3 regions of the Kitasatospora sp. NPDC059747 genome follow, and region 2 is predicted to be linked to each of the others. Evidence: riboswitches for the same ligand, from Rfam matches in the RefSeq annotation. Region 2 holds a riboswitch; each other region holds the start of a gene.
What was found. Region 2 has a riboswitch for cyclic di-AMP ahead of ACFV4G_RS08280 (hypothetical protein). Riboswitches for the same ligand answer to the same signal wherever they lie in the genome.
Positions count from the first base shown of each region.

Region 1 (7,229 bases), on a different contig from region 2:
TCCGGCTGCTGGTCGACCACCAGCGGGCGGCGAAGCGGCTCAACGCCAAGCGGCAGGAGCGGCTGCACGCCGAGGCCGAGTGGCAGGGCGAGGTCGCGGCCGGGCTGCTGCGCCGGGCGGACCTGGTGACGTGGCCCCGGCTGTACGCGGTGCTGCTGCGCGCGCACGGGGTGGACGTCACGGACGGGGCCGCCGTGCGGGACTGGCTCGCCGGGTTCCTCGAACTGGCCGAGGAGGACCGGCTGGACGCGTTCGCCGCGCTGGCCGAGGCCGGGTGGCTGGACGAGCCGGACGAGCAGGGCTGGGGCCCGGGCCGGGTGCTGTCGGTCGGCATGGCCACGGACGGTGCGCGGCGGCTGCTGGAGCAGGGCCTGATGCGGCGCAGCTACCGCAACCTCGCCGAGCTGAACGCGCTGGGGCGCCCGATGCCGGACGAACTGGCCGGGGACTTCGGGCAGTTCGAGGACGCGGCGGTGCAGGCGGCGCTCGCGCTGTGCGGCGATTGGACGGTGCCGGGGCTGCCGCGGCTGCTGGTCGAGGAGTTCCCGGAGCTCGCGCCGGAGCCGGGGCCGGCGGAGATCGAGGCGTACCTGGCGCAGCTGCCGCAGGCGTCGGAGCCGTCGGAATCGCTGGAATCGTCGAGGCCGTCGGAGCCGTCGGAACGGGACTGATGCGGAAGGCCCCGGCCGGCGACGGTCGGGGCCTTTCCTGTTTGCGTTGCGCGGCGGCTAGGGGTTCAGGCCGCGCTGCTGGAGCCAGGTCTCCGGGTCGACCGGGGCGCCGCCGCCCGGGCGGACCTCCAGGTGCAGGTGGGGGCCGGTGACGTTGCCGGTGGCGCCGACCTTGCCGATCTGCTGGCCGGAGGTCACCGTGCCGCTGCCCTTGATGATCGAGGACAGGTGGCAGTACCAGATCTCGGTGCCGTCGGGCAGGGTCTCGACGATGCGGTAGCCGTACGCGCCGGACCAGCCGGCCGAGGTGATCGTGCCCTGGCCGACCGCGAACACGGCGGTGCCGGTGCCGGCGGCGAAGTCCAGGCCGGTGTGCAGGTGCGCCCAGTAGCGGGCGCTCTGGCCGTAGTGGGCGCTCAGGTTGTAGTCGCGCACCGGCAGCGTGAGGGCGGCGGCCTTGGCCTTCTCGGCGTCGTCAGCGGCCTTCTTCGCCTCGGCCTCCTTGGCGGCGGCCTTGGCCTGGGCCTCCTGCGCGGCCTGCACGCGGGCGCTCTCCTCGGCGGCGGTGCGCTGGCCGTCGGCCTGCTGCTGGATGCGGGCGGCGAGCGCGAGGCCGGGGTCTGCGGCGAGCGCGACCGGGGCCTCGTCCGGGGACTCGACGGCGGGCGCGGCGGCCGGGGTCGCGGAGGCGAAGCCGGTGGCGCCCAGGGTGGCGGCGACGGCGGTGACGCCGAGCAGCGGGGAGGCTCCGCGGGTCTGACGCGGCATCCGGTGGCGGTTGGCCTCGGCCTCCGGGGCCGGGAACTCGTCCCCGGCCGGACGGGGGTGGTCGAGGAGCTGGGTACCGGCGGCAGGGCCGGCGGGCTGTGCCGGGGTGTGCGTCGACGCCACGGAGGCGTGCTCCTTTCCTTCCTTCGCGCCTACCGGGTTAGCTGACGGGTTCGGAGCAGGAAGGTCTCCTACGGCCGGGCCGGGGCCCCGCCGATTCACCCCAAGGAACGTGGTTCCCCGGCTCCCTGACCTGCCCGGAGGCCGGCCGGCGGGATTAGGCGACGGCGCACGGTGCCGTCTGGGTACGGCGTTTCGACCGCGCTGCGTTATCAAACGTTAATCCTAGGGCGCCCTGATTCCAAGCCATCCGCCCGGGACGGCCGACAACCGGGCGGGCGGCTTGTGCCCTATGACTGATTTGCGACTCTTACCCACCCCTGGCACTACTTAACGTGATTGGGCATCACCGAACGACGGCCCGACCAGGCCCGTCTGAGTACTCCTACTCATGTGCGGCGGCCGGACCGCCGCCATCCTGGCGCCATGAACGCACCGATGCAGTCACGCACCACGGCCGCGTACTACCTCCAGGCCGTGCTCTCCTTCGCCCTGTCGGGCACCGCCCTCGCCCTCGGGATCGCCTACCTGCCGGTCGGGGCCTGGACCCGGGCCTTCCTCGGGATCGGCCTGCTCTACACCGTCACCTCCTCCTTCACGCTCGCCAAGGTCATCCGGGACAAGCAGGAGACGAACGAGATCGTCACCCGGGTGGACCAGGCCCGGCTGGAGAAGCTGCTCAGCGAGCACGACCCGTTCAAGGTCGAAGGGACGTGAGGGGGCGGGGTGCCGGTCGGCGCGGACGGCCTCCTCACATCGGGCGGGCCGATAGCTTGACGGCTAAGGCTATTAGCCTTAGCTTTAGGGCTATCGGCAGCACCGCCGATGCCACCGCAGCAGCGGACCGAGGAGGCCCACCATGAACGGCACCACCACCCCGGACACCCAGTACCTCGACGTTCCCGGCGGCCGGATCGCCTTCGACGACACCCTGAAGGGCGACGGCACCCCCGTCGTCCTCCTCCCCGGGATGCTCGACAGCCGCCGCTCGTACCGGCACCTCGTCCCGCTTCTCGCCGCCGCCGGCCACCGCGTCATCACCATGGACCTGCGCGGCTTCGGCGAGTCCTCGATCGCCTGGAACGACTACGCGCCGGGCGCCATCGCCGCCGACGTCCTCGCCCTGCTCGACCACCTCGGCATCGAGCGGGCCGTCCTGGCCGGCAGCTCCTACACCGGGGCGACCGTCGTCAAGGTCGCCGGGGACGCGCCCGAGCGGGTCGCCGGGATCGTCCTGATCGACGCCTTCATCGAGAACCTCCCGCAGAACGCCCTCATGCGCGGCGTCGTCCACGCCATGGGGACCGTCGTCATCCACTGGCCCGCGTTCTGGGGCTTCTACCACCGCAAGCTCGCCTACCCGGGCGCCAAGCCGGCCGACTTCGACGCGTACGTGGCCGGGCTCGTCGACGCGCTGCGCACCCCCGGCCGCAGGACCGCCACCCGCGGACACGTCCGCGGCGACTCCTCGCCCGTCGGCTGGACCGCCGCCGTGCGGTGCCCGGCGCTCGTCCTCATGGGCACCAAGGACCCCGACTTCCCGAAGCCGGAGGTCGTCGCCGACCGGCAGACCGCGGCGCTCGGCGCCCGGAAGGTGATGATCGACGGCTCGGGGCACTACCCGATGGCCGACAACCCGCAGGCCGTCGCCGGTGCCCTGCTGCCCTTCCTCGCCGAGATCGCCTGAGCCTCCTCCCCCGGATCACGACACAGAGAGACCGAGCCATGCCCCGAGTCGGACTGACGCCCGAGCAGGTCGTCGACCACGCCCTCGCCCTCATCGACGACCAGGGCCCGGACGGCCTCACCCTCGCCGCCGTCGCCACCCGGGCCGGCGTCGCCACCCCCTCCCTGTACAAGCACGTCAGCGGCGGCCTCACGGAACTGCGGCGGCTCATCGCCGTCCGCGTCACCGAGGAACTGGCCGCCCGACTCGCCGACTCCGCCCTCGGCCGCAGCGGGGACGACGCCGTCGCCGCCGTCCTCCGCGCCTACCACGCCTACGCGACGGCGTACCCGCACCGGTACAACGCCCTGCCGCAGGCCCCCCAGGCGGACGACGACCTCAACGCGGCGGCGGCCCGGCTGGTGGGGGTGATCGTCGCCGTCCTGCGGGAGTACGGCCTCGACGGCTCCGAAGCCATCCACGCCGCCCGCACCGTCCGTTCCCTCGCCCACGGCTTCGCGTCCCTCTCGATCGCCGGAGCCTTCCAACTCGCCGAAGACCTGACCACCACCCACGACCGCCTCATCACCACCCTGACGAGCGGCCTCCACACCTGGCCAAAGGCCTGAGGCGACACGAGAAGTCGGCCGCGTCGACTTCTCACGCAGACGAGATCGAGGCCGGTCCCGATCGCGCCCCCGAGGCCGACAACCCCTCGCGCCGACAGTGCCGGGCCACTCGCCACGCGAGGGCGCGGCAGCAGGTTCAGGGCAGCACGAAAAGTCGGCAGGGTCGACTTCTTACGGGCCCTGGAATCCCGGGGCACAACACACGAGAAGTCGGCCAAGTCGACCTCTCGCGCGACCGAACTCGGGCCGGTCCTGATCGCGCCCCCGAGGCCGACAACCCCTCGCGCCGACAGTACCGGGCCACTCGCCACGCGAGGGCGCGGCAGCAGGTTCAGGGCAGCACGAAAAGTCGGCGAGACCGACCTCCCAGGCGAGCAGGACGCGACCGCCCCCTCCCCCGCCACGCGAGGACCGCACGAAAAGTCGACAGGTTCGACTTCTTACGGGCCCTGGAATCCCGGGGCACAACGCACGAGAAGTCGGCCGATTCGACCTCTCGCGCGACCGAACTCGGGCCGGTCCTGATCGCGCCCCCGAGGCCGGCAACCCCTCGCGCCGACAGTACCGGGCCACTCGCCACGCGAGGGCGCGGCAGCAGGTTGAGGGCAGCGCGGGAAATCGGCGAGATCGACCTCCCAGGTGAGCAGGACGCGACCGCCCCACCCCCGCCACCCGAGGACAGTACGAAAAGTCGACAGGTTCGACATCCTGCGCGCCCTGGAATCCCGGGGCACAACGCACGAGAAGTCGGCCGATTCGACTTCTCATGCGGACGAGGTCGAGGCCACGGGGTCGGGTGGCAGCGCGGGAAGTCGGCAGGGGCGACTTCTCATGCGGCGGGCGCAGACCCGTGGGGCACTGGGCAAGCCGCATGAGAAGTCGCCCCGGCCGGCGCCTCGCGCACGGAGCCTGGCAGAAGCGGCAGCGCGCTGGAAGTCGAATGGGCCGACTTTTGGCGCGGTGCAATTGGTGGGGAGGCGGCGCACTCTGCGCATGGCGGCGATGAAACGGTTCTGCTCGTCCCCGGAGGCACGTGAGAAGTCGGCGGGATCGACTTCTCGCGCAGCGCGGCGAGCAAGAGGGCAGGAGGGCAAGAACGGGGCGCGCGACACGCTGAAGGAACGCTTCTGCAGGACACCGAGAGCGCGCTGAAAGTCGGCGGAGCCGACTTCTCGTGCGGGCGGGCGTGGCGGGAGAGCGCGCTCCGGGGCGGTGCGGCGGCGGGATGAGGGCGGCGCGGGAAGTCGGCAGGATCGACTTCTCGCGCGGGGAGCGAGGTTGGCAAATGTGCGCGGGGCCGGGGACAGGCCGCGTTGATCCGGAGCGCGCGGGAAGTCGGCGGGGGCGACCTCCTGCGCAGTGAGGCCAGCGAGCGCACGGAGAGCCTGGCGCGAGCCCTGCCGACCCGGCGTCGGCGGGATCGACTTCTCGCGGGGAGGGGGAGGTAGGTGAGGCCGCGCGGGGGCCGGGAACGGGCTGCGGTGATCCGGAGTGCACAGGAAGTCGGCGGGATCGACTTCTCGCGCGAGCGGGCGTGACGAGAGAGCGCACTCCGGGGCCGTGCGGCGGCGGGATGAGGGCGACGCGGGAAGTCGGCGGGGGCGACTTCCCGTGCGGGAGAGAGAGGTTGGCGAGGGCGCGGGAGGACCTGAGGGCGGAATGTGGCGGTCCGGAAGGCGCGGGAAGTCGGCGGGGGCGACTTCCCATGCGGGGAGGGAAGTTGGCGAGGGCGCGAGAGGGCCTGGGAGCGGGCTGCGGCGGTCCGGAAGGCGCGGGAAGTCGGCGGGGGCGACTTCTCATGCGGGGGCTCGGGGGTGGGGGCGGAGGGAACGTTTCTGTTGGGGGCTAGTGTGGCGGGGCTGACTGGGGGGTCATGACCGGGGACCGCCCACCCGTTTGGTGGAGGTCCTGTTGCCCGCGCTGGTCGGGAGGGTGCGGCGGTGGTACGGGCGGCTGTTGGACGGGGACGCTCGGGCCGGGCGGGACGCGCTCGTCGTGCTGCTGGTGCTCACGGTGGTGCTCGGGCTGCTGCCGCTCGCGTTGCCGTACAGCTGGCCCCCGTCGGCGCTCGTGCTGCCGCTCGTGGTCGGCGGGCTCGTGCTGCCGCGCGGGCGGTTGCTGGTGCTCGTGTGCGCGGCCCTCGCGGGCAGTGCGCTCGGGGCCGCCCTGCAGGACCCGCACTGCGTACGGCTCGGGGTGACCCTCGTCCTCGCCGCCACCGGGGCCACGGTGCTGGTCGCGAACCGCTTCCGGCACCGGCTCGGGCTGCGCGGCACCCAGGGCGACTCCATCCTCCTCGAACTCGCCGAGCACACCAGGACCCTCGCCCGGCTCCCCGACCGCCTCCTCGACTGGCACTTCGACAGCGCCCTCGCCCCCGCCGGCGGCACCTCCTTCTCCGGGGACTTCCTCCTCTGCACCCACCGCCCCGAGGACGACCTGCTGGAGCTCCTGCTCGTGGACGTGTCCGGGAAGGGCAGCCGGGCCGCCGCACGGTCCACGCACCTGTCGGGCGCCTTCGGGATGCTGCTGGGGCGGGTGCCGCCGGAGGCGTTCCTGCCGGCGGCCAACGACCACCTCGTCCGGATGGGCTGGGACGACCACTTCGCGACGGCGGTCCACCTCGCGCTGCGTCCGGCCACCGGCGACTACCGCCTCTTCAACGCCGGCCACCCGCCGGCCGCGCGCTTCCGCCGGGCGGACGGCGGCGGCTGGGACCTCGCCGCGCACGGCGGCCCGGCGCTGGGCCTGATCCCCGGCGCCCCCTACCCGGCGTCGACCGGGCGGCTGGCGCACGGGGACTCGCTGCTGCTGTTCAGCGACGGCCTGGTGGAGGTGCCGGGCCGGGACCTGGACGAGGGTGTGCTCCGGCTGCTGGCCGCTGCGGAGCCGGAGCTGCGGACCCACCGCACGCAGCAGGAGCTCACGCGCGGCGCGGCGGAGCAGCTCGTACGGACCGTGGCGCGGGATGTCGCGGACGACCGGACCCTGGTGCTGGTGCGTCGGCTGGGGCCCGCTGGTGTGCCCGCCCCCGACCTCCCCGGACGCGGAAAACGCTGAAGGGAGGGGAGGGAAGGGGAACGGAGCGGAGGGGAAGCAGGGAAGGACGCGGAGGCACGAAGGCCGAAACGGCGCACGGCGTGGGAAGTGTGGGCTGCCGGCTGCTCGGGGCGTGAGCGATCGAACAAGGCTTGCCGAGGTGCCCGTGCGCCGCTGCGCGGACGCGGGGGAGGGAGAAGCACCGCCCCTCGCGGGCAGGCGTCGCGCCGGGGGAAGGCGCGCGGCGGCGGGGGCTTGCGGGGGCTGCGCCGGCTCGGAGTGCGCGCGGGTCGGGTGGGGGTGGGAACCGGCGGTGGGGGTGGGGGCGTGGCAGGC
Region 1 covers NZ_JBHWGV010000008.1:117,629-124,857, reverse strand. The annotation lists gene ACFV4G_RS05885 (hypothetical protein) at 1-671, shown strand, start outside; gene ACFV4G_RS05880 (M23 family metallopeptidase) at 729-1,562, opposite strand; cyclic di-AMP (ydaO/yuaA leader) riboswitch at 1,575-1,733, opposite strand; gene ACFV4G_RS05875 (YiaA/YiaB family inner membrane protein) at 1,986-2,276, shown strand; gene ACFV4G_RS05870 (alpha/beta fold hydrolase) at 2,419-3,246, shown strand; gene ACFV4G_RS05865 (TetR/AcrR family transcriptional regulator) at 3,285-3,854, shown strand; gene ACFV4G_RS05860 (PP2C family protein-serine/threonine phosphatase) at 5,766-6,914, shown strand.
Region 1: another riboswitch for cyclic di-AMP. It lies ahead of ACFV4G_RS05880 (M23 family metallopeptidase); the one in region 2 lies ahead of ACFV4G_RS08280 (hypothetical protein).

Region 2 (7,229 bases):
CGCCCGCTGCATGCGCGAACTCACCGGGGGGCTGCGCCTGTGGAGCCGGGTGCCGTGAGCCGGGTGCCGTGAGCAGGCTGTGCGTCAGCGGTCCTCGAAGGCCGCGGCCGGCAGGGGTTCGACGCCGACGACGCGGCGGATGCGGGTGGGCTCGATGAGGACGGTGACGCGCCGCTCGCCGGGGATGCGCCACTCGTAGCGCTCCGCGCCGAGGTACTTGCGGGCGAGATCGTCCATCCGGCGGTCGGCGCGCTCGCCGGTCACGAACCCGACGGCGCGGCCGTGGATCTGGACCCGGTCGTACGGATCGGTCAGGTCGGCGTTGGAGAGGCAGACGCGCGGGTCGCGGCGCAGGTTCCGCTCCTTCGTGCGGCCGATGGCCGTGTTGAACAGGACGAGGTCGCCCTCCAGGTCCACCCACATCGGGGTGACGTGCGGGGCGCCCTCGGCGTCCGTGGTCGCCACGTACCAGATCCGCGGCTCGCGAACCCGAGCCCGGATCTCCTCGTTCCAGCCGCCCACCGCGCCACCTCCAGGGATCCCCGATCACCTGACGTTCTATCAGGTTCGGCTCGGCGAGGTGACAACTTTCAGATGACAGATTTCAAACTCTGTTATCTGAAAGTTGTCATCCGTCACCCGGAACCCCGGCCCGCTAGGGTGGAAGATCGCGTCCCGACGGGGAACCGGGGAGGTGCCCCGGATGTCCTAGCGGCGGGGGTGTGAGTTCGAGGCGTGGGAGCAAGTAGGACATGGGTCTGACGAGCCACAAGGTGTTGGCGCTGACCGTATTGATCGCCGTCGTGATGATGGCCGCCACGGTCTGGCTGTGGCCCAGACTCGCGAGGAAGACCTGGCAGGCGGTGCTCGGCCGGATCGGCACGCTGCTCGCCACCCAGTTCACCGTGCTCGCCGCGCTCGGCCTCGTCGCCAACAACTACTTCTCCTTCTACAGCAGCTGGGACGACCTGCTCGGCACCGGCGGTGACAACGGCCCGGTGGTGATCCACAACAAGGCGGACGCCTCCGGCCGCCTGCTCGTGGAGACGATCGGCCACGCCTCCGTCCAGGGCGGCGGCGCGATGGGCCGCGAGCCCGCCAAGTCCGGCGAGATCCGCAAGGTCCGGATCGACGGCAAGCTCACCCGGCTGTCCACGGAGGGCTACGTCTACCTGCCGCCGCAGTACTTCCAGCCCGAGTACGCGCAGCGCCAGTTCCCGGCCGTGATCGTCAGCACCGGTTTCCCCGGGCAGGCCGAGAACCTGATCACGCGGTTCAACTACCCGGGCGCGGCGCTCAAGCTGCTCCAGGAGGGGAAGATGCAGCCGACCGTCATGGTCCTCATGCGTCCCTCGCCCGCCCTCCCGCAGGACACCGAGTGCGAGGACATCCCCGGCGGCGCGCAGTCCGACACGTACTTCACCAAGGACGTGCCCTCGGCGATCCAGGCGAGCTTCCGGGTCTCCGCCGACCCGCAGGCGTGGGCCTTCATGGGCAACTCCACCGGCGGCTACTGCGCGGTCAAGCTCGCCATGCGCCACCCGGAGGTCTTCCCGACCGCCGTCTCCCTCTCCGGCTACTACCGTGCCGCCGAGGACCCGACCACCGGCGACCTCTTCGGCGGCAGCCGGCAGCGCCGGGACGAGGCCGACCTGATGTGGCGGCTCAAGAACCTGCCGCAGCCCAAGGCGGCCGTCCTGCTGGCGGGCACGAAGCAGGGCGACGGCGACTACAAGCACGACACCGAGGCGTTCATCGACGCGGTGCAGAGCCCCGGCCCGATGAAGGTCTCGTACAGCATGCTGGAGACCGGCGGCCACAACTTCGAGACGTGGAGCAAGCTGCTGCCGTCCTCGCTGGAGTGGCTGTCCGAGCACCTCAAGGTTCCGAACCAGCCGAATCAGCCGGCCCCCGCAGCCTGAAGCCGGCCTTCGTAGGCTGACGGCCGGGCCCCGCAGCCGGACGGTCCCCGCGGCCTGACTCGCTGCAGCCGGCCGGCTTCCGCAGCCCGACGGTCGCCGGCCTCGCGGACCGGCCGGCCTCAGGCCACCCGCTCCAGCGTCCCCGTGTGGAGCTCGCCGACCCGGCCGCCCTCGCCCTCGAAGGTCCAGAACGCGCGCACCGTCAGCCGGACCAGGTCCATCACGTGGCTGACGGTGATGCCGCTCTGCTCCGTCCAGCTGACGAAGTACACCTCGGGCGCGACCTCGGCGACGTGGAGCGCCACGTCCTCCCACTGGCCCGCCGACTCGCCGAGGCCCTCCCAGCGCAGCCGCTTGCCGTCGGCCGAGTAGGCGTTGCGGAAGGCCGCGCCGTTGTCGGCCCGGAAGAGGTAGGTGCGGCCGGCGAAGGCGGGCAGGGGCGCGGTCATGGTGCGGCGGTTCCTCGTCTCTGCGGGAGGGGGCGCGGTGCTCTTGTGCACGACGGTGGATGTCGGACCTCCAATTTATCCGATCGGGCGAGCTCGCACGCCACTGCCAGTGAAGACGCACCCCCGTCACCGTCACCACGCAAGGCCCGCCAGGGCACCGCCGGCCAACAGGTGACACCGGCACCGGCACCGCGACGGCCGGCGGCACCCGGCTGCTCGGCGGGCGCGACCGCCTCGAACCCGCCGGGGCGCCGGACGCCGGGGTCCGGATCGGTGCCCGGCTCGCCCGAACATCAACGGCCCGCCGGGATGCCGGCCAACTGATCCACTGCGCACCGTAGTTGATCGACACGACTGTGAGCTGCGCGACAACCGGCCGAGACGAGTTGTCCGTTCACGGACCGACTGCCTAGCCTGCAACGGCGTCCGCCCTCGCGGACCCCGCCGCCGGGACGCCGAGTCCCGTCCACCCGACGGCGGGCAACCGAGCACCACAGCGGACGGGAGCGGGGGAACCAAGGTCAGCGCCACGACCCGGCACGCCCTCGCGCGTGCCGGCCGCGGCTTGGGGTGAAGCCGTTCCCACCGGCGGCCGGGCGACCTCTCAGTCCGAACCCGACAGCTCACCTCGCAGGCGTCGCAGAGGACACCCCATGCACAAGCCTGCCCGGCGCCCCGCGCCCCGCCACGCCCGCCCGTCCCACCGCGGCCGCACCGCCGCCCTCGCCGCCACCGGCGCGCTCGCCATCACCGGCGCCGGCCTGTTCGGCCTCCAGTCCGCGCCCGGCGCCCAGGCCGCCACCGGTCCGACCGTCACCCAGGACCGGCTCGCCCCGGCCACGATGGTCGCCGGCCGGGCCGCCACCGCGACCCTCACCGTCCACTCCTCGTCCTGCTTCACCGCCAAGACCGTCGGTGTCGGCGTGCGCGACGCGGCCGGCAACAACCTCGACTTCCCCGGCAACGCCAGCAATGTGCCGATCTGCCCGTGGAGCTACACCTTCACCAGTGGCGCGCGTGCCCTGCCGGCCGGCACCTACACCCAGTTCGGGTTCTGGCAGGACTTCGGCGGCGCCTGGCACAACCTGCCGTCGCAGCAGCTCGTCGTCTCCAGCTCCCCGGCCCCGACCACCACCCCGTCGGCCATGCCCACCCCCACCCCCACGCCCACCCAGGCACCCACGCAGGCACCCACGCAGACCCCGAGCGCCACCGCCACCCCGAGCACCCCGGAGCCGTCCTCCCCGATCGCCGGCAAGTCGCTGACCTGGTCCGACGAGTTCAACGGCCCGATCAACTGGGGCCAGCGCTGGGTCGGCGACAAGAGCACCGCGTACAAGTACGGCAACCACAACCCGGACGACAACAAGCTCGACTGGCTGGACCCGAACAACGTCAGCGTGGCCAACGGCGTCGCCACCTTCACCGCCACCCCCGGCAGCAACACGCTGGAGAACGGCAAGCAGTCCTGGAACACGGGCTTCCTCACCACCGAGGGCTCCAGTGAGGGCTTCCAGGTCAAGACCGGCGACTACGCCGAGACCCGGGTCAAGCTGCCGGCCGGCTCCGGCGCCTGGCCGGCCCTGTGGACCTGGAAGAACGGCAACGGGGAGATCGACTCCTTCGAGTACCACCCCGACAACCCGAACCTCCTGGAGCTGACCAACCACGTCAACCCGGGCAACTTCGACTACTACACCAACGCGAGCGCCGTCGCGAAGGACCAGTGGGTGACCATCGGCACGTACTACGGCGCCACCTCGGTGGACTGGTACGTCAACGGCGTGAAGGTGTTCTCGGACGGCAAGGGCGTCGGCGCGAACTTCTCGGCGTACCTGATCCTCAACCTGTCGGTGTGCGCGGGGCAGTACCACCCCGCGCCGCAGGGGACCGCCCCGATCACCTTCGCCGCCGACTACGTCCGCGTGTACCGGTAGCCGTCACCGGCCGTAGCGGACCTCAACCGGCAGCCGTCTCGACGACCCTGATGTCGAACGGCTGCCGGTTGTTGCGCGGGTGCCGGTCGTCCGGGCTGATCACCGTGACCTTCCCGCCGGTCAGCAGGCCCGTATGCGCCATGGGGGAGATCCGCACCGTGACGAGCGCGGTCGCGCTGCGTCCCTCGGGCAGGCCGGGGCCGAAGGTGCAGCGCACCTCGCGGCCCAGGAACGCCTCGCAGTTCTCGGGGAAGTACGGGCCCACCGCCGTCACCTCCTCCGGCAGGGTGACGATCACGGTGAAGGGCGAGGCGGTGGTGTCCGGGCCGAGGTTGGCGACGAAGGCGTGCACGGTCGTGGTGCCGCCGGGCGGCGCGGGGCTGGGGTCGAGCCGGACGACCTCCAGGTCGGAGTCGGACAGCGCCGCGGCCCGGCTCTCCGGCGCGAGCTGCACGGCCGGACGGGGGTCGGGCCGCTGCCCGGCCCACGACGGGACGGCGGTCAGCGTCGCCACCGCACAGCCTGCCGCCACGGCCACCGTCAGCCACGTCCCGCTCCGTGTCGCGTTCCCCGTCCTGCCGCGAAGCCTCTTGCGCCTGCGCTCCATCGCCGTTCACCATGCCCTCGTGCTCCGGCCGCCTGCGCTGTCGCGGGCCGCGTCCGCACCAGGGTGGCCGAGCGGCGGGCGGCCGTCGCCGCGCCCCGCCCTCCGTCCGCTCGAACGGAGGAACGCGTGCGCAGGAAGTCGACCAGTCCGACTTCCTGCGCATGACACCTCAACTGATCACCCATCAGGGTGCGAGGACCTGCCCGAGCCGGGCCGCGATCTTGTGCATCACCGGGACGAGCGAGGCCGCGCCGTCCTGCTGCTCCAGCGCCCGGATGCGGGCCTCGGGGCCGGAGACCGACAGCGCCGTCGGCGTCGGCGCGCCCGGGACGGCGAGCGCGATGCAGCGCACCCCGATCTCCTGCTCCTGGTCGTCGACGACGTACCCGCGCTCGCGCGCCTCGGCGAGCTGGTGCAGCAGCTCCTGCGGGTCGGTGACGGTGTACTCGGTGTGCGCGGGCAGCGTGTTGGGGCCGAGTATGGCGCGGGCCTCCTCCTCGGGGAGCTGGGCGAGCAGCGCCTTGCCGACGCCGGTGCAGTGCGGCTGCACCCGCCGGCCGACCTCGGTGAACATCCGCATCGACCGGCGCGACTGCACCTGCCCGACGTAGACCACTTCGCCGCCCTCCAGGACCGCGAGGTTCGCGGTCTCGCCGGTGGCCTCCATCAGCTCGGCCAGGTAGGGGCGGGCCCAGCTGCCGAGCAGGCGCCCGGCGGTCTCGCCGAGCCGGATCAGCCGGGGGCCGAGGGTGTAGCGGCGGGCGGTGTCCTGGCGGACGTAACCCTGCTGCACGAGGGTACGTACCAGGCGGTGGATGGTCGGCATCGGCAGGCCGGAGGTGGTGGAGAGCTCGCTGAGCGTCGCCACGCCGCCGGAGTCGGCCAGCGCCTCCAGGAGCTGGAAGGCGCGTTCGACGGACTGCACGCCGCCGCTCGCGCGGTCGGCGCCCGTCGTCGATGCTGTGTCGGGGGTCGCAACCACCGGCGTTCCCTTCGCTGTCGGGGAGGAGTAGAGTCCCGGCGATCACATCAACAAACCGTTGAAATTCTGTATCGCGGAAACTAGTCTCCACCTTACAGAATCGAATGCGCCGACAGGTGGGTTCGGATCAAGGAAGTTCCCCAAAGGAAGCTCCCACCGGAGCTCCCTTCGCCAGGCTCAACCGTCTTAGGAGTGTCCTGCTCATGGCCACAGATCAGGGACCCGGCGTCTCCCCCGCCGCTCCGGTCGTCACTGTCGCCGGTCCGCGCGTCCACCGGGCGGAGGAGGTGCTCACTCCGGAGGCGGTCGCCTTCGTCGTCGGCCTCCACCGCGCGTTCGAGGGCCGCCGGCAGGAACTCCTCGCCCGGCGGAAGACCCGGCGCGCCGAGATCGCGCAGGCGGGCACGCTCGACTTCCTCCCGGAGACCGCCGACGTCCGCGCCGGCGACTGGAAGGTCGCCGAGGCGCCGCGCGCCCTCCAGGACCGCCGCGTCGAGATCACCGGCCCCACGGACCGGAAGATGGTCATCAACGCCCTCAACTCCGGCGCGCGGATCTGGCTCGCCGACTTCGAGGACGCGACCTCCCCGACCTGGGAGAACGTCGTCAGCGGCCAGGTCAACCTGATCGACGCCTACGAGGGCCGGATCGACTTCACCAGCGACGCCGGCAAGGCCTACGCCCTCAAGCCCGCCGCCGAACTCGCCACCGTCGTGGTCCGCCCGCGCGGCTGGCACCTCGACGAGAACCACCTGCTCGTCGACGGCGTCCCGGTGGCCGGCGCGTTCTTCGACTTCGGCCTGTACTTCTTCCACAACGCGGCCCGGCTGCTCGCCAAGGGTCCGGAGGACCCCAACTCCGGCCCGTACTTCTACCTCCCGAAGACCGAGAGCCACCTCGAAGCCCGGCTCTGGAACGACGTGTTCACGCACGCCCAGGCGCAGCTCGGCATCCCGCACGGCACCGTCCGCGCCACCGTCCTGATCGAGACCATCACCGCCGCGTTCGAGATGGACGAGATCCTCTACGAGCTGCGCGACCACGCCGCCGGACTCAACGCCGGCCGCTGGGACTACCTGTTCTCGATCGTCAAGAACTTCCGCGACGCCGGCGAGCACTACATCCTGCCGGACCGCAACAGCGTCACCATGGCCTCGCCGTTCATGGCCGCCTACACCCGCCTGCTGGTGCAGACCTGCCACAAGCGCGGCGCCCACGCGATCGGCGGCATGGCCGCATTCATCCCCAGCCGCAAGGACCCCGAGGTCAACGCGGCCGCGCTGGAGAAGGTCAGGGCCGACAAGGACCGCGAGGCCGGCAACGGCTTCGACG
Region 2 covers NZ_JBHWGV010000013.1:10,413-17,641, forward strand. The annotation lists gene ACFV4G_RS08260 (TetR family transcriptional regulator) at 1-58, shown strand, start outside; gene ACFV4G_RS08265 (TIGR03618 family F420-dependent PPOX class oxidoreductase) at 85-522, opposite strand; gene ACFV4G_RS08270 (alpha/beta hydrolase) at 753-1,922, shown strand; gene ACFV4G_RS08275 (MoaF N-terminal domain-containing protein) at 2,042-2,371, opposite strand; cyclic di-AMP (ydaO/yuaA leader) riboswitch at 2,851-3,023, shown strand; gene ACFV4G_RS08280 (hypothetical protein) at 3,025-4,308, shown strand; gene ACFV4G_RS08285 (hypothetical protein) at 4,331-4,822, opposite strand; gene ACFV4G_RS08290 (IclR family transcriptional regulator) at 5,100-5,897, opposite strand; gene aceB (malate synthase A) at 6,101-7,229, shown strand, end outside.

Region 3 (7,229 bases), on a different contig from region 2:
TGGGGTGCGCCGGATCCGGCCGCCGAGCACGCGGTGCTGCGCAGCGCGCTCATGGGCGGGTGCATCGGCCTCCTGCTGCCGGGCGCGGAGGTGCCGCTGGCGCCGATCCGGGCCGACCTGTTCCGGCGCTACGACCTGCCGTGGGAGCTGGGCCGCCCGCCGCAGCCGCTGCCACAGCTGCCGCTGCCGCTGCCGCTGGAACGCGAACGGCCGCCGGCCCGCGGCTGACGGCCGGTGGGCGGCGGCGGATGCTCCGGCGGCCGGTGCTCGCCGACGGCCGGTCCGGGCGGCGGGCAAGCACGGCTCGTGGTCCGGCCGTTCGGGCCCGGACGTCCAGGCCCCTCCGGGCGGAGGCTCAGCGTTCCTTCAGGATCGAGGCGAGCAGGTCTATGGTGCGCTCGGGCGTGAGGCTGTCCACGCAGAGGCGCTCCATGACCTGGATGTAGGCGTCCACGTCGTCCCGCTTGTCGAGGTAGAGCGCGCTGGTGAGCTGCTCCAGGTAGACGACGTCGGCGAGGTCCTGCTCCGGGAAGCGCAGGATCGTGAACGCGCCGGACTCGCCCGCGTGCGCGCCGAAGCGGAACGGCATGACCTGGATGACGACGTTGGCCTGCTCGGCGACGTCGATCAGGTACTGGACCTGGCCGCGCATCACCTTGGGCCCGCCGACCGGGCGGCGCAGCGCGGCCTCGTCGATGACGGCCCACAGGCGCGGGTTGTTGCCCTCGGTCAGCAGCTTCTGGCGGCGCAGGCGGAGGCTGACCCGCCGTTCGACCTCCTCCTCGCTGATGACCGGCCGACTCTGACCGAAAACCGCCCGCGCGTACTCCTCGGACTGCAGGAGTCCCGGGATGAACTGCACTTCGTACGTGCGGATCAGCTGCGCGGCCTCCTCCAGGCCGACGTAGGTCTGGAACCAGCCCGGCAGCACGTCGTTGAAGCTGTGCCACCAGCCGGACTTGTTGGCCTCGCGGACCAGGCCGAGCAGGGCCTCCCGCTCCAGGCCGTCGTCCACGCCGTAGAGGCTGAGCAGGTCGGCGACGTCGCGCTCCTTGAAGCTGACCCGGCCGAGCTCCATGCGGCTGATCTTGGACTCGGAGGCGCGGATCGCGTAGCCGGCGTCCTCGCGGGTGATGCCGCGCGCCTCACGCAGGCGTCGCAGCTGTGAGCCGAGGAGGATCCGGCGGACCATCGAGCCGCCGCCCGGCTGAACTGTGGTCATGCGGTCGAAACCTCCACCTAGGGCAAACAGCGCACAGTCTGCCATCAGTTGAGCGCTCACGGTGCCGATACTGACGGATGTTCCTATCAGTTCTGCACTCCACACACCAGGATGCACGTGCATCCGGCGCTTGCATATGCCAATAGTGCGACTGCACGTGAATCGACTCTTGCATCTGCAGTGAGCGCAGAGGACCATGGTGCACGTGCACCTGCACATCCCTGGCAATCCCGCGGGCTCCGCGTCGACCCCACGCGCGACTCCGTGCACCAGCCCGGCAGCGTCCCCCACGCCACCGGGCCTTCGTGTGCGCGCGCGCCTCGTCGAGGAGGGGGCCGTGCGGCCGAGCGAGTCGGAGGTGACCGGCATGACCCCGGCGGGTCCAGCCGTGTCCGCCCCCTTATGGGAGGAGCTCTTCATGGGCACCGGTACGGCTTTGGCGGTTGACCCCCACGTGGTCACCTGTACGCTCGCTCCTCGCTTCGAAGCCGTCAGAACCGCACGTGACTTCGCCCGGACCGCTCTGCAGCGCTGGGGGCTGATGGAGCTGTTCGACGACGTCGCGCTGGTCGCGTCGGAACTCGTGACCAACGCGCTGCGGCATGCGATCGGCGCACGGCCCGACCCGGTGGGCGGCGCCCTGGGCGAGTACGACTTTCCCACACAGCACGGTGGTGACGGCAGGCTGCCGATCCGAATAAGCCTCGTGCACCGCGCGCCGCAGATCGTCTGCGCGGTCAGCGATCCGAGCAGCACCGGCCCGGTCGCCCGGGAGGCGGACTTCGTGGCCGAATCCGGCCGCGGGCTGCACCTGGTGGACTCGTTCAGCCACTCCTGGGGCTGGCACCCGCTGGGCGGGGGCAAGGTCGTCTGGGCGCTGTTCGAGGCCGACGCGCAGGCCGCGACCCCCGAACTCGGTGGCCGGCACCGGCGCTCCGCCTAGCGGCGGACGGGCACGCACCCCCGCAGCGCGGGCACGCGTCCCCGGATCGATGGACGCCCCGGGAGGACCGAAACCCCGGGAAGAAGCGGTAGTTCGCCCTCGCCGGGCTCGCGCCGGAGACCCACCGGCCCCCCGCAGCGCACCCGCCACGACCAGTGCGCCCCCGACGGCCGACGGGCCGCCAGTGCGCGGGACAGCAACGCACCGGACAGCAGTGCACGGGGCAGCGTTACGCGGGACAGCAGCGCACCGGACGGTGGAGAAGCCCGCGAAGAGGCACACCACCGAGCATGTGACCGAGCGCGTGACGAACCGCGCGGACGACCGCGGGGCCGAGCCCGCGGAGAAGACAAAGGCCGCCGTGGTGTCAGCACCCACGACGGCCCCCCGATGGCTCCTGGTGCGGAGCGGTGGCCGGACCGACGGACGTCCGGTGAAGCGGCCGGACGGCCCGGTGAACGGCCGGACGGACGTCCGGTCAGGCGGACAGGTGGTCGAACTCCCCGTCCTTGGCCCCCAACAGCATCGCGGCGATCTCGGCCCGCGTGTAGATGAGCGCCGGACCGTCCGGGAAGCGCGAGTTGCGCATCGCCACGTCGCCCCCCGGCAGCGCGGCGAACTCGACGCAGTTGCCCTGGGAGTTGCTGTGCAGGCTCTTCTGCCAGACCACTCCCTCCAGCTCGGTGGCGGCCATCCCGTTGTAGGGACCGTACGAGCCGCCCAGTTCCTGCGATTCGTGCGAGTCGTGCATAGAAGTCTCCCGAAGAGCCCCGGAGTTGCGGTCCAGCGCGGCGCCCCCGGCACCCGCCGAACGAACGGGCCGGCCCCGTACCAGCCCGGCACAACGCCTCACTTGACGCGATGATAGCCCTTGTGCACGTGCATCAGCACGAGACGGTGCAGGTGCACGAGGCCTTTCACCGGCCGACCTGAACTCTTCACGGACCCTTCTCCTGACGGTACGTAAACGGACATAGCCGACCGAACCGGCCCGCTTCCGATAACCGGCCGTGAGCGGCTCCCCGCTAAATGTTGATCTTCGAAAGCCGGGAGTCGCGCACTCGTGACCCTCCGTCAGACCGCCCGTCGACTGTGAGACATCTCACGCGCCACAGGTGCAACGTGACGCCCCACCGGACACGTCTCCAGGAGATACCGGCGGACGCGCGGGGGTTGGGCCAGGTATGTCCGGAATATGACCTAATGACCGCTCATCGACCCGCGCACGCGAGAGCTCCGCGCGCCGCGCACACCACGCTCGCGCGAAACCGGCACGGCAGCCGACTGCAGCCCTGACGGGCCGATGTCCTACGATCTCCGCCATGAGCACCGCAGCCATCCCGGGCGCGCCACTGCCCGTTCGCACTCCAGGCTCCCGTGCGCGGGGGCGCCACCGTCGCCCCGAGCGCCCCGAGATCCCGTCCGGCTCCCCGGCCCTGGTGCTCGCCGTGCCCGCGACCGCCGGGCCCGAGTCCCGCTCGGTCGTCGAGGAGCTGCTCTCGATCGTCCGCAGCGAGCAGAACGGCGTCCAGACCGCGGTGGGCTACCTCCCCGGCGACGGCGCCGAGGGCGCGGACGGCACCGAGCGCAGCATCGGCGAGCTGCTGGCGGCCGCCGCCGAGGCCGGCGTCCCGGCACCGATCCTGGTACCCCTGGTGCCCGGCCCGCACGACTTCCTGCCCGAACTCCACGCACTCGCCGCCGAGTACGGCGCGCACGTCACCGACGTGCTGGGCCCGCACCCGCTGCTGGCCGAGGCCGTCCACGTCCGCCTGTCCGAGGCCGGGCTGGCCCGCGCCGACCGCGCCCGCCTGTTCGCCATCGCGACCGCCGCGGACGGCGTCGTGCTGACCACCGTCGGCGGCGAGGACGCCGCGGCCGCCGCCGGCATCACCGGCGTGCTGCTGGCCGCCCGCCTGGCCGTCCCGGTCGTCCCCGCCGCGCTCGACGTGCCCGGCTCGGTCGCCGCCGCCGTCGCGCACCTCAAGGAGACCGGCTCGCAGCGCCCCGCGCTGGCCCCGCTGGTGATCGGCCCGGAGGCGGACTCCGAGCTGCTCGCCACGGCCGCCGAGGAGACCGGCTGCCCGTCCGCCGCGCCGCTCGGCGCCTACCAGACGGTCGGCCAGCTCATCGCCTCGCTGTACCTGGCCGCGCTGCCGGCGCCGTCCGCGGAGGCCCTGGCCGCCGCGCAGGCCCAGGCCGAGGCCGAGGCGGCGGAGGCCGCCTCCGAGGGCTCCCGCGCGGCCCACGCCGCCGGTGGGACGGCCTCCGGGGCGACCGGGGAGGCCGCCGGCGAGTAACCGCCGACAACGCGTACGGAAGGGCCCGGAGCGATCGCGCTCCGGGTCCTTTCGGCTTGCGGCGTAAGGGAATTAAGAGCCGAATGCGCGAGATGTCCGTTCTGTGATTGTTTGCGATCGGGTGACCGCCCGTCATGCGATTCCTGAGAACCTGCCAGTTGTGCACATCCGCAGGTTTATTGCGAGAAAACGATCATTTTCGATCTTGGAGAAGGAAAGTTTTGGTGGCTTTCCATAATCCGTGATGCGCATCACAGGTATTTGCAGTTCGTACTTAAGTCTGCTTAACGTGCTCCCCGTTCGTGACCACACGGACCCAGCACATCCGCAACGCCGAGTCCTGCCGTCGGGTGCGCTGGAAGCGCGAAAACGCACCACGGCAGGAGCGGGGGACCCACAGGTAAGTCGCCCCGGACCGATCCACGGAACGGTCCTGGGCTAGGGGTGAAGCCGCGCCACAGCGCGGCCGGGCAACTCCGGCCCGAATCCGACAGCTCACCTCGCAGGCGTGGGAGAGGACCGCGTCTTCATGCTGCCCACCAACGGCACTCGCCTGTCCAGCCGCACCCGCCGCGTGATCGCCGCCCTCGGCGTCGCCGGCGTCGGCCTCACCATCCCCTGCCTCACCTCCGGCACCGCCTCCGCCGCCTCCGTCGCCACCTGGGACAAGGTCGCCCAGTGCGAGAGCAGCGGCGACTGGAGCATCAACACCGGCAACGGCTTCTACGGCGGCCTGCAGTTCACCTCCAGCACCTGGGCCGCCTTCGGCGGCACCTCGTACGCCCCGCAGGCCAACCAGGCCACCAAGGACCAGCAGATCGCCGTCGCCGAGAAGGTCCTCGCCTCGCAGGGCCCCGGCGCCTGGCCCGTGTGCTCCGTCCAGGCCGGCCTGACCGCGGGCGGCGCCCCGGCCGCCGTCGACACCTCCGCCGCCGCGAGCACCGCGAAGGCCGCCCCGGCCGCCCCGGCCGCCCCGGCCGCCCCGGCCGTCAAGCCGGCCCCGAAGCCCGCCGCCAAGCCCGCCGCCCCGGCGCAGGACCAGGCGCAGGCCCCGGCCGCCGCCGACTCCGCCAAGGGCACCTGGGCGCAGAAGCGCCAGGACTGGACCCAGGGAGGCACCACCCAGGCCGGTGCCTCGGACTACACCGTCGTGGCCGGCGACTGGCTGTCCACGATCGCCGACAAGCACAACGTCAAGGGCGGCTGGCAGCGCCTGTACGATCTGAACCGCGGCACCCTGACCGACGGTCCGGACACCATCTACCCGGGCCAGCACCTGTCCTTCGGCGACTCCGCCCAGGCTCCGGCCGGCCAGTCCGGTGACTTCAACTGGTTCGACCGCTCGCAGAAGCCGGGCCAGTCCTCCGCCGGGAACGCCGTGAACGCCCAGCCGGCCGCCGAGGCCCAGACCCCGGCCGCCAAGCCGTCCTCGAAGCCCGCCGCCAAGCCCTCCGCCCAGGCGCAGACCCCGGCCCCGGCCGTCACCGGCTCGATGGCCGCCGCGGTCAGCTTCGCCAAGGCGCAGGTCGGCCAGGCGTACGTCTACGGTGGCACCGGCAACGGCGGCTGGGACTGCTCGGGCCTGACCCAGGCCGCGCTGCGCGCCGCGGGCATCTCCATCCCGCGCGTCGCCAACGACCAGGCCGCCGCGAGCACCCACGTCTCGCTGGACAGCCTGCAGCCGGGCGACCTGCTGTTCTGGTCCAACAACGGCCAGGACTCCGGCGTCTACCACGTCGCCATCTACATCGGCGGCGGCCAGTACGTCGAGGCCGCCAACCCGAGCTCGGGCGTCCGCCTGCAGACCATCGCCAACTGGGCGCCGGACTTCGCCGGCCGCGTCTGAGGATCCTTCCGGAACCGTCCCGCCGGGGACGGGTGACGGATCGCGGATGACAGCGAACAGATGACAGATAACAGATTTCATCATCTGTTATCTGTCACCCGCCCACCGCCCCGGGGAGAGACTGGTCGCTCTCCCCGGGGCTTCGGCGTACCCGCCTCCGAAGTCCGTGCCGCCTCCCCCCGGCGCGCACCCGCGGCTCCGCGCATCGGAGCATTCGCGTGGTCAAACCCCGGCCCAGCGGGCATGCTGCTGCTCTGCACCCGAGGAGGAGTCACCCATGGCCCAGGTCACCGTCACGCTCGACGCGAACCTCGCGATCGACGCGATGATGCTCTCCGGCACCAAGAGTCCCCAGGACGCCGTCGAACTGATCCTGCGCGACTACCTGGCCCGCGGTCGCCGCACCGAGACCCGCACCGGCGACGCCGCCGACGGCCACCGCGTCACCGCCGACCGCCCGACCGTCCAGGAGGGCTGACCCCGACCCGTCACGGCACTCGCGGCACAGCCCAGCACGGCGCAGCACAAGCCCAGCACAGCACAGCACAGCCCGGCACAGCACAGCACAAGCCCAGCACAGCCCGGCACGGCACGCCGAAGGGCCCCGGAGAGCAACCGCCCTCCGGGGCCCTTCACACAGCCGTCACCGGCCTCAGCGCGCGCAGGCCCCCGTGGAGCCGCGCATGACCAACTCCGGCTGGAACATGAACTCCCCGCGCTGGGCGGCGTTCCCGCCCACCTCCTCCAGCAGCGCGTCCACCGCCGCCGTCGCCATCGCCTCGACCGGCTGGCGGATCGTCGTCAGCGGCGGCTCGGTGAAGGCGATCAGCGGCGAGTCGTCGAAGCCGACCACCGACACGTCCTGCGGCACCGACAGCCCCCGCTGCCGCACCGCCCGGATCGCCCCGAGCGCCATCA
Region 3 covers NZ_JBHWGV010000043.1:4,768-11,996, forward strand. The annotation lists gene ACFV4G_RS20080 (TetR/AcrR family transcriptional regulator) at 1-228, shown strand, start outside; gene ACFV4G_RS20085 (helix-turn-helix transcriptional regulator) at 356-1,222, opposite strand; gene ACFV4G_RS20090 (ATP-binding protein) at 1,641-2,165, shown strand; gene ACFV4G_RS20095 (DUF397 domain-containing protein) at 2,644-2,916, opposite strand; gene ACFV4G_RS20100 (hypothetical protein) at 3,488-4,465, shown strand; cyclic di-AMP (ydaO/yuaA leader) riboswitch at 4,828-4,987, shown strand; gene ACFV4G_RS20105 (transglycosylase family protein) at 4,974-6,311, shown strand; gene ACFV4G_RS20110 (hypothetical protein) at 6,589-6,789, shown strand; gene ACFV4G_RS20115 (LacI family DNA-binding transcriptional regulator) at 6,964-7,229, opposite strand, start outside.
Region 3: another riboswitch for cyclic di-AMP. It lies ahead of ACFV4G_RS20105 (transglycosylase family protein); the one in region 2 lies ahead of ACFV4G_RS08280 (hypothetical protein).